DNA from 2 places in the Paraburkholderia sp. BR10141 genome. Region 1 is predicted to be linked to the other one. Evidence: riboswitches for the same ligand, from Rfam matches in the RefSeq annotation. Region 1 holds a riboswitch; the other holds the start of a gene.
The links. Region 1 has a riboswitch for thiamine pyrophosphate ahead of ACOJB8_RS28405 (FAD-dependent oxidoreductase). Riboswitches for the same ligand answer to the same signal wherever they lie in the genome.
Positions count from the first base shown of each region.

Region 2: it holds a riboswitch for thiamine pyrophosphate, as region 1 does, so the genes downstream of both, thiC (phosphomethylpyrimidine synthase ThiC) here and ACOJB8_RS28405 (FAD-dependent oxidoreductase) in region 1, are expected to answer to the same signal.

Region 1 is NZ_JBMIQH010000024.1:74,470-78,881, forward strand. It holds gene ACOJB8_RS28395 (SDR family NAD(P)-dependent oxidoreductase) at 1-71, opposite strand, end outside; gene ACOJB8_RS28400 (ABC transporter ATP-binding protein/permease) at 68-1,825, opposite strand; TPP riboswitch at 2,137-2,251, shown strand; gene ACOJB8_RS28405 (FAD-dependent oxidoreductase) at 2,516-3,664, shown strand; gene thiS (sulfur carrier protein ThiS) at 3,707-3,904, shown strand; gene ACOJB8_RS28415 (thiazole synthase) at 3,985-4,412, shown strand, end outside.
Region 2 is NZ_JBMIQH010000029.1:45,871-50,282, forward strand. It holds gene ACOJB8_RS30820 (glycine zipper 2TM domain-containing protein) at 1-190, opposite strand, end outside; gene thiC (phosphomethylpyrimidine synthase ThiC) at 403-2,334, opposite strand; TPP riboswitch at 2,439-2,568, opposite strand; gene ACOJB8_RS30830 (GreA/GreB family elongation factor) at 2,666-3,073, opposite strand; gene ACOJB8_RS30835 (EamA family transporter) at 3,797-4,412, shown strand, end outside.

The DNA.
Region 1 (4,412 bases):
CGCGCGAGCGCCGCGCCGATGCCCGAGCCCGCGCCCGTGATCAGCACGACGCGCAGCGCGCTTGCGCTCACGCGGCAACCCGCTCTTCGGGCATGCGCTCGATCTCGAGCGTTTCGTGGTGGTACGCCGCGAGCGACTCACGGTGCGCGACGCTCACGATCGCTGCCTTGGGCAGACGTTCCATGAACAGCTTGTAGAGACGGCTTTCGTTGTCGGGGTCGAGCGCGCTCGTCGCTTCGTCGAGGAACAGATAGTCGGGCTTGTGCAGCAGCACGCGCGCGCCCGCAAGGCGTTGCTGCTCGCCCGGCGAGAGCACGCGCGTCCAGTGCGCCGACTCGGCGAGACGATCCACGTACTCTTCGAGGCGGCAGGCGCGCAGCGCTTCGCGGCAGTCTTCGTCGCTGTAGTCGTCGGCGGGCGAGGGGTAGGTGAGCGCCGCCTTGAGCGTGCCGATGGGCAGATAGCTCTGCTGCGGGATGAACATCATGCGCGCATCGACAGGCGCGTCGATCGAGCCTTCGCCGAAGGGCCAGAGGCCCGCGAGCGCGCGCATCAGCGTGCTCTTGCCTGCGCCCGAGGGGCCGCGCACGAGCCAGCGCGAGCCCGGCTTGATGGCGATGTCGCGCACTTCCGAGAGCGGCGTGCCGTTGGGCAGCGAGAGCTTGAGATGCTCGGTGGCGAGCTCGTTGTTGTCGATGAAGTGCAGGTTGATGCCGCCGTGCTCGGTGGCGGGCGAGACCGATTCCTTCAGACGCGGCGAGTGCACCACACGCACGAATTCGCGCAGACGATTCACGGTAGCGCGCCATTCGACCAGCGTGGAGTAACTGTTGATGAACCACGAGAACGAGTCGCTCACGGTGCCGAACGCCTGCGAGATCTGCATCAGCACGCCGAACGTGAAGGCGCCCGCGAAGTAGCGCGGCGCGGCCACCACGAGCGGGAAGATGATGGCGATCTGGCCGTAGAAGCTCAGCACGAAGGTGAGGCGCTTCGTGTATTTCATCACGCGCCACCAGTTGTCCTTGATGTGCGCGAAGAGGCCCTGCGCGTTGCTGCGCTCGGTGTCCATGCCGTCGTAGAGGGCGATCTGCTCGGCGTTTTCGCGCAGGCGGATCAGGCCGAAGCGGAAGTCCGCTTCCACCTTTTGTTGCTGGTAGTTGATCGACACGAGCGGGTGGCCGACCTTCTGGATCACGAGCGAGCCGAACACGGCATAGAGCGCCGCGGCCCACACCATGTAGCCCGGAATCGCGAGTGGCTGCCCGCCCAGCGTGACGGTGAGCGCGCCCGCGAGCGTCCACAGGATCGTGATGAACGAGATGAGCGTGACGACCGTCGAGAGCAGGTCGAGCGTGAGCGAGAGCGTGGTCGTGGCGAACGACTGGAGGTCGTCGCTGATCCGCTGGTCGGGGTTGTCGGCGAGGCGGTCGCGCTCGATGCGGTAGAACGCGCCCTTGCCGAGCCACTCGTTCAGGAACCGCGTGGTGAGCCACTGACGCCAGCGAAAGCCGAGCATCTGGCGCAGATAGCGGCCATACACCGCGAGGATGATGAAGCCGAACGCCAGTTCGGTGAAGGTCATCAACAGCGGCGGGAAGCGCTTGACGTCCTTGGCCTGCAACGCGTTGTAGAACTCCGCGCTCCAGCCGTTCAGGCGCACGTTGATCCACACGACGAGCAGGTTCATCACGATGATCGCGACGAGCAGGCCCCAGGCGATCCAGCGTTCCTCGGAGACCCAGTAGGGCTTGATCAGGCTCCACGCGGTGATCTTCTGATGCTCGTTCTGATCGGGCGTGGCGCGGGCAGGTTGGTTGGTCATGTGCGTCCTGAAGGTGTGGCGGCCCGCTGGGGGCATGCGCCGCGCGCCGCACGGCGGCAGCGTTGCAGCGATTTTTGCAGCGATTCTGTCGTCGGGCGCTTAAGTGAGTCTTAACGGGCCACAGGCGGAGCCAAAACCGGCGCGAGGCGTGGAGACAAAAGCGCACGCTGGCGCCGCCGTAGCGTGGCGCTCATTGTCTCACCGCGCGGGCTCGCGAGGCGAAAGAGGCGGGTTCAGGGCATTGTGCCAGACCACGCCCCCCGGTTCCGCCGAGGTTTGCGGGCCGCGCGCGTTTTGTGGTCTAATCGTCGTTGACGAAACAGGGGTGCTTCACCGGTATGCCGGGCATGCCGCCAGTGAGGCTGAGAGAAACCCTTTGCACCCGATCCGGGTAATACCGGCGCGGGAAGTTTCCAGAAAGTCTTACCGGAGCGCCCAGCCTGGGTTTTGAAAAGGCGGGGGCGCCAGGATTCCCGCCGGGCTGCGCTTTGGGCGCCTGGGTTCGTATACGCATTCCGTATCGGGCCGTCTGCGCCGCATAGCCTCCACGGTCGGCCTTGCCAGCCGGTTTCGTCCTTGGGTACGTCTGCTGCTGCCGTACGGAAAGGATACGATGACCGCCTATTCTCTTTGTTCCCCGATTCTTATCGCGTTCGCCTTGCCGTTCGCCTTGCGTGACGGAGCGTCGTCATGAGCCGCGCCCGCAACCCTGACGTGGGCAGCGTGCCCGACTTCGCCGTGCTCGGCGGCGGCCTGAGCGGCCGGCTCGTCGCATGGCGTCTGGCCGGCGAGGGCCATCGCGTCGCGCTTTACGAGCGCGGCGGCCCCGAAGGCGGCGAAGCCGCAGCCTGGGTCGCGGCGGCCATGCTCGCGCCGCTCGCGGAGGCTGCCGTCGCCGAAATGCTCATTACCGAGCTGGGCGTCGCATCGCTCGAAACCTGGCCGCGCATTCTGGCCGAGTTGCCGGAGCCCGTGTTCTTCCAGCGCAACGGCACGCTCGTGGTCTGGCATAGCGCCGATCGCACCGAAGCGCCGCTCTTCGAGCGCCGCGTGCGCGCCAACGCGCCGCGTTCTCTCGCCGATGCCAACTTCGTCGCGCTCGCCGGTGCGCAGCTCGACGCCGCCGAACCGGCGCTCGCGGGGCGCTTCGCGCGCGGCTGGCTGCTCGAAGGCGAGGGCCAGCTCGACAATCGCCAGGCCCTGGCCGCTCTGGCGGCGGGGCTCGCTGCGCGCGGCGTGGAAACCCACTGGCACACCACGGTCGACGAGGCCAATCCGCCGCCCGCGCGCGTGACGATCGATTGCCGCGGGCTGGGCGCCAAACCTGCGCTGCCGGGGTTGCGCGGCATTCGCGGCGAAGTCGCGCGCGTGCACGCGCCGGGCATCACGCTCACGCGCCCGGTGCGGCTCCTGCATCCGCGCTATCCGCTCTATATCGCGCCCAAGGAACACGATGTCTTCGTGATCGGCGCGACCGAGATCGAAGGCGAGGACCGCTCGCCGGTGAGCGTGCGCTCGGCGCTCGAACTGCTGAGCGCGGCGTTCGCGGTGCATCCGGCGTTCGGCGAGGCGCGCATCCTCGAGTTGAACACGCAGTGCCGCCCGACGCTGCCCGACCACCGCCCGGCGCTCATCTGGGACGGCAAGACCACGCTGCGTGTGAACGGTCTCTATCGGCACGGCTTCATGATCGCGCCGGAAGTCGCCGACGAAGCCGCGCGCTTCGCCCAGGCGCTGCTCGATGCCCGTGTGAGCGATGCCGATTCCTTCGAGTCGCTGCGCCGCGCGTCGCGATGGGGTGACATGCTGCACGCGCAGGGCGCGCACGAGCCGGCCTGACGCTTCACCAGAAATAATCCGCAGTTTGAGAACGCATTTGCCATGGACATTCATATCAACCAGAAGCCGATCACGCTGCCCGAAGGCGCGACTGTCGCCGATGCGCTCACCGCATTCGGCGCGCGTCCGCCGTTCGCCGTCGCGCTGAACGGCGATTTCGTGGCGCGTACCCAGCATGGCGCGCGCTCGCTCCAGGCGGGCGACCGCCTCGACGTCGTGAGCCCCGTGGCCGGCGGCTGAGCCTCGCTCGCCCAGGCCACCGGTCGCGCGCATCGCATACACGGCGAGCGCGTTCACGACACCGCCAAGGATTCCAACCCATGACCACCACAACCACTGCCGACGCGCTCACGCTCTACGGCGAAACCTTCGCGAGCCGCGTGCTGCTCGGCACGTCACGCTATCCGTCGCTGCAATCGCTCGCCGACTCCATGGCTGCCGCGCGCCCCGGCATGATCACCGTCGCGCTGCGCCGCCAGATGAACGAGGGCACCGCCGAGGCCGGCTTCTTCGATCTGCTCAAGCGCCACGGCGTGCCGCTCCTGCCGAACACGGCCGGCTGCCTCACCGTCAACGAGGCGGTGACGACGGCGCACATGGCGCGCGAAGTCTTCGAAACCGACTGGATCAAGCTCGAACTGATCGGCGACGACTACACGCTGCAGCCCGACCCGGTCGGCCTGATCGAGGCCGCGTCGCGCCTCGTGAAGGACGGCTTCAAGGTGCTGCCGTATTGCACCGAGGACCT
Region 2 (4,412 bases), on a different contig from region 1:
CGACCGCTGCGCCGCCCACGGTCGAGAGCGCATTGCCGCCGATCGCCGCGCCGGCCACGCCACCCACGCCCGCGCCGATCACCGTATCGCGGTCGCGTCTCGACATGTTGTCGCAAGCGCCGAGACTGCCCAGCACGGCGATGAGTGTCGTCACCGTGGGTAGCGTGCGTGCACGTTTGAGCGTATTCATTTTTCGACTCCCTACGCATGATGCGTTCGAGTGTGCGGTGCGGCGTGCGCTGGCACGCACGCTGCGCCTTCGACACCCTCATGCTAGCCACGCGACCCGTATCAGGGTGTGTGCGCTTGTCAGAGAGTTGTGGGAATCGTTAGTAAATGTTTCGGCGGGCGGCGAGCGCCCGCCGGGGCGTAGTGAGCCCTGAGTCAGCCCGAAGTCAGCGCTTACTGGCGCTGATAGATTTCGGCGCCTTGCTTGATGAACTCGACCGCCTTCACTTCCATGCCCTTCTTGAGGGCCTCGTCGTCGCTCACGCCTTGCCTGGCCGCGAAGTCGCGCACGTCCTGGGTGATCTTCATCGAGCAGAAGTGCGGGCCGCACATCGAGCAGAAGTGCGCGACCTTGGCCGAGTCCTTCGGCAGCGTTTCGTCGTGGAACTCGCGCGCCTTGTCCGGATCGAGGCCGAGGTTGAACTGGTCTTCCCAGCGGAACTCGAAGCGCGCCTTCGACAGTGCGTTGTCGCGCACCTGCGCGCCCGGGTGACCCTTCGCGAGATCGGCCGCATGCGCCGCGAGCTTGTACGTGATGATGCCTTCCTTCACGTCGTCCTTGTTGGGCAGGCCCAGGTGTTCCTTCGGCGTGACATAGCAGAGCATGGCCGTGCCGAACCAGCCAATCATCGCAGCGCCGATGCCCGAGGTGATATGGTCGTAGCCCGGCGCGATGTCGGTGGTGAGCGGCCCGAGCGTGTAGAAGGGCGCTTCCTTGCACCAGTCGAGCTGGAGATCCATGTTCTCCTTGATGAGCTGCATCGGCACGTGGCCCGGGCCTTCGATCATCACCTGCACGTCGTGCTTCCACGCGATCTGCGTGAGCTCGCCAAGCGTCTTCAGTTCGCCGAGTTGCGCTTCGTCATTGGCGTCGTAGATCGAGCCGGGACGCAGGCCGTCGCCGAGCGAGAAGCTCACGTCGTATGCCTTCATGATTTCGCAGATCTCTTCGAAATGCTCATAAATGAAGGACTCCTTGTGATGCGCGAGACACCACTTGGCCATGATCGAGCCGCCGCGCGAGACGATGCCCGTCATGCGGTTCGCGGTGAGCGGCACGTATTGCAGGCGCACGCCCGCGTGAATCGTGAAGTAGTCCACGCCCTGCTCGGCCTGCTCGATGAGCGTGTCGCGGAACATTTCCCACGTGAGGTCTTCGGCTTTGCCGTTGACCTTTTCGAGCGCCTGGTAGATCGGCACCGTGCCGATCGGCACTGGCGAGTTGCGGATGATCCACTCGCGCGTTTCGTGAATGTGCTTGCCGGTCGAGAGGTCCATGACCGTGTCGCCGCCCCAGCGGATCGCCCACGTCATCTTGTCGACTTCTTCGCCGATCGACGAAGTGACCGCCGAATTGCCGATGTTCGCGTTGATCTTCACGAGGAAGTTGCGGCCGATGATCATCGGCTCGCTTTCCGGGTGGTTGATGTTCGCCGGAATGATCGCGCGGCCGCGCGCGATTTCGTCGCGCACGAACTCGGGCGTGATTGCCTTGAGCGCGTTCTCGCCGAAAGCGGCTGCGCCGAACGCCTGGCCCGGATGCTGGCGGCCCATCATCGCCGCGAGCTTCGCGCCGTTCGGGCCACTCGCCCTGAGGCTTTCCAGATACTCGGCGCGGCGCTGGTTCTCGCGAATCGCGATGTATTCCATCTCCGGCGTGATGATGCCCTGGCGCGCGTAGTGCATCTGCGTGACGTTCTTGCCGGCCTTCGCGCGGCGCGGCGTGCGGTGCAGGCCGGGGAAGCGCAGTTCGGCCGTCGCTGGGTCGGCGGCGCGCTCGCGGCCGTATTCGGAGGAGAGGCCCGGCAGCGCTTCGGTGTCGCCGCGCTTTTCGATCCAGCCCTGACGCAGCGCAGGCAGGCCCTCACGAATGTCGATCTTCGCTTCAGGGTCGGTGTACGGACCCGAGGTGTCGTAGACGTAGATCGGCGGATTCTTCTCGCCGCCGAAGCCCGTGGGCGTATCCGCCTGCGTGATCTCGCGCATCGGCACGCGGATATCGGGCTGCGAACCGGTCACGTAGATCTTGCGGGAATTGGGCAGCGGCGCGATCGCGGCTTCGTCGACGTGCGCGTTGGCGGAAATGAACTTCGGATTCGCGTTCATGCGTCTCTCTCTCCATGCAAAGCAAAGTGGGAACAGCGGCTTAGCAGGAGACGAGACGGAACGTGGACGGACTTCGCTGTGATGAGGTGAGGCGCTGAGCGATGTTGCGAAGTCCGGACGCTTCCCTGCGCTGGCATTATCCAGATCAGGTTCAAAGGGTATTTCTCACCCGCGAAATACGCTGCACGACTTTCGTTCGATGCGGCGCATGACGCAGGACCCCCGCGTAAGCAAGGCCAAACGATACACCGCGCTGCGACGATCTGGCAAGTGCCATCTCGCGCGCGATGTGCCAGGCGCGGGGTATCGCGATGTGTAGTGTGGCCCCAGCTTACAGCGTGAAATCCTTCGAAGCTTCCGGCTGAAACAGGATGCGCTCGATCTTCAGGGTTTCGACCGCGCCGCCCGGCGTCGTGAAGCGCACGGCGTTGCCGCGTTTCGCGCCGAGGAGCGCGAGACCCGCGGGTGAGAACACGTTCAGGCGCCCGGCGTCGACGTTCGCCTCATGCGGATAGACGACGGTGTACGTGAGGGATGCGCCGTTACGCTCGTCCACGAGCGTGACCTGCGAGTTCATCGTCACGACGTTGGCGGCCATGTCGCGCGATTCCACGATCACGGCGTGCTCGAGGAGTTCGTCGAGCATGGCCTGGCGCGCGGGTGCGGCGCCGGGTTCGGCGGCGCATTTTTCGAGGCGGGCGACATCGAGTTCGGTGAAGTAACGGATTTTCTTCGACATGGCAGTCTTCCTTGCGATCCAGAAAAGATTCGAGGTAACGGCGAGGGCTGGGAGCGAATTCGCGCAATCGGGCGCGGGCCGCAGCGGGGCGTAACGGGGCGTAACGGATCGGCCCGGAGCCCGACCGACCGGCTCCGATGGGTTGGGGGAGGCGGTTCAGTGCGGACGCCGGGCGGCGTAAAGCGGAGCGGAGAGAGTAGCTAGGTCGCGCGCTCGGGTGTCGAGAGGCCACGGCGCCGTTCGCTCGCGCTCGGCGCGTACGCGTGCCGACGCGCCGCGCAAATGACGCGGCGGCAAGGCGAATACGGGACGCGAAACGAGCGAAAGCATGGCGAGCGGCGTGTATGAAATCCGGTTGGTGAAAGTTAAGCGAAAGGTTTTGTCATGCTAGCACGGTCTTCCCAGCGCGGCGCAACGCGGCCGTTACACGGCAATATAGTGCGCGATCCACGGTCCTCGCTTGCGCCGCTCACACTGTGACGCGCACGCAACGAATCGCTGCGCATAAAGCATCCTGAAAGCATCCGCAACACCCGGCGTTGTTGCATAATGCGCTTCGCCCGTCCCGGGTGTCCTTCGTACTCCGTTTTTTTTCGCGTTTTTGCGCATCTGCACCATGCCGTCGAGCTTCACACGTCCCGCCACCTTGCTGCCGGGGCGACCGCGGTCCTGCCTTTCACCTGCCGCGGTGAATTGACGATGCCTCCCCGTTTGCCTTTCCACGTGAACACTCAATCTTTATTCGCCGGGGCCCAGCACGTCGCAGCCGCGCTATGGCGTTTCGCGCGTGCCGTACGGCTGCCGCAATCGCGCACCGGGCGCGTTGCGCTCTCGCTCGCCGTCGTCTACTTCGTTTGGGGCTCGACGTATCTCGGCGTGAAAGTCGCGCTCGATTCTTTCCCGCCGCTCCTGCTTTCCGGCTTGCGCAATCTGCTCGCCGGGATCGGCCTGCTCGTCTTCGCCATGCGCCGGCGGCCCGTCATGCCAACGCTGCTCGAAGTGCGCAACGCGGGCGTGGTGGGCACGCTGCTCGTGGGCCTGTCGAGCGGCATGCTCGCCTACGGCATGCGTACCGTGGGCACTGGCAAGGCGGCCGTGATGGTCGCCACGGTGCCGCTCTTTGCGACCGTGATCTCGGCGGTCACCGGGCGGCGCGTGGCAAAGGCCGAATGGGCCGCGGTCGCGCTCGGCCTCGTCGGCATCGCCATCCTGAGCCACGGCGGCGCCGCGGCCGGCTCGGCGGGCGGCAGCCTCGCGATTCTGTGCGGCGCGCTCTTCTGGGCAATCGGCGCGCATCTGGCGGGCAAGCTCACGTTGCCGACCGATCTCTTCGTCGCGA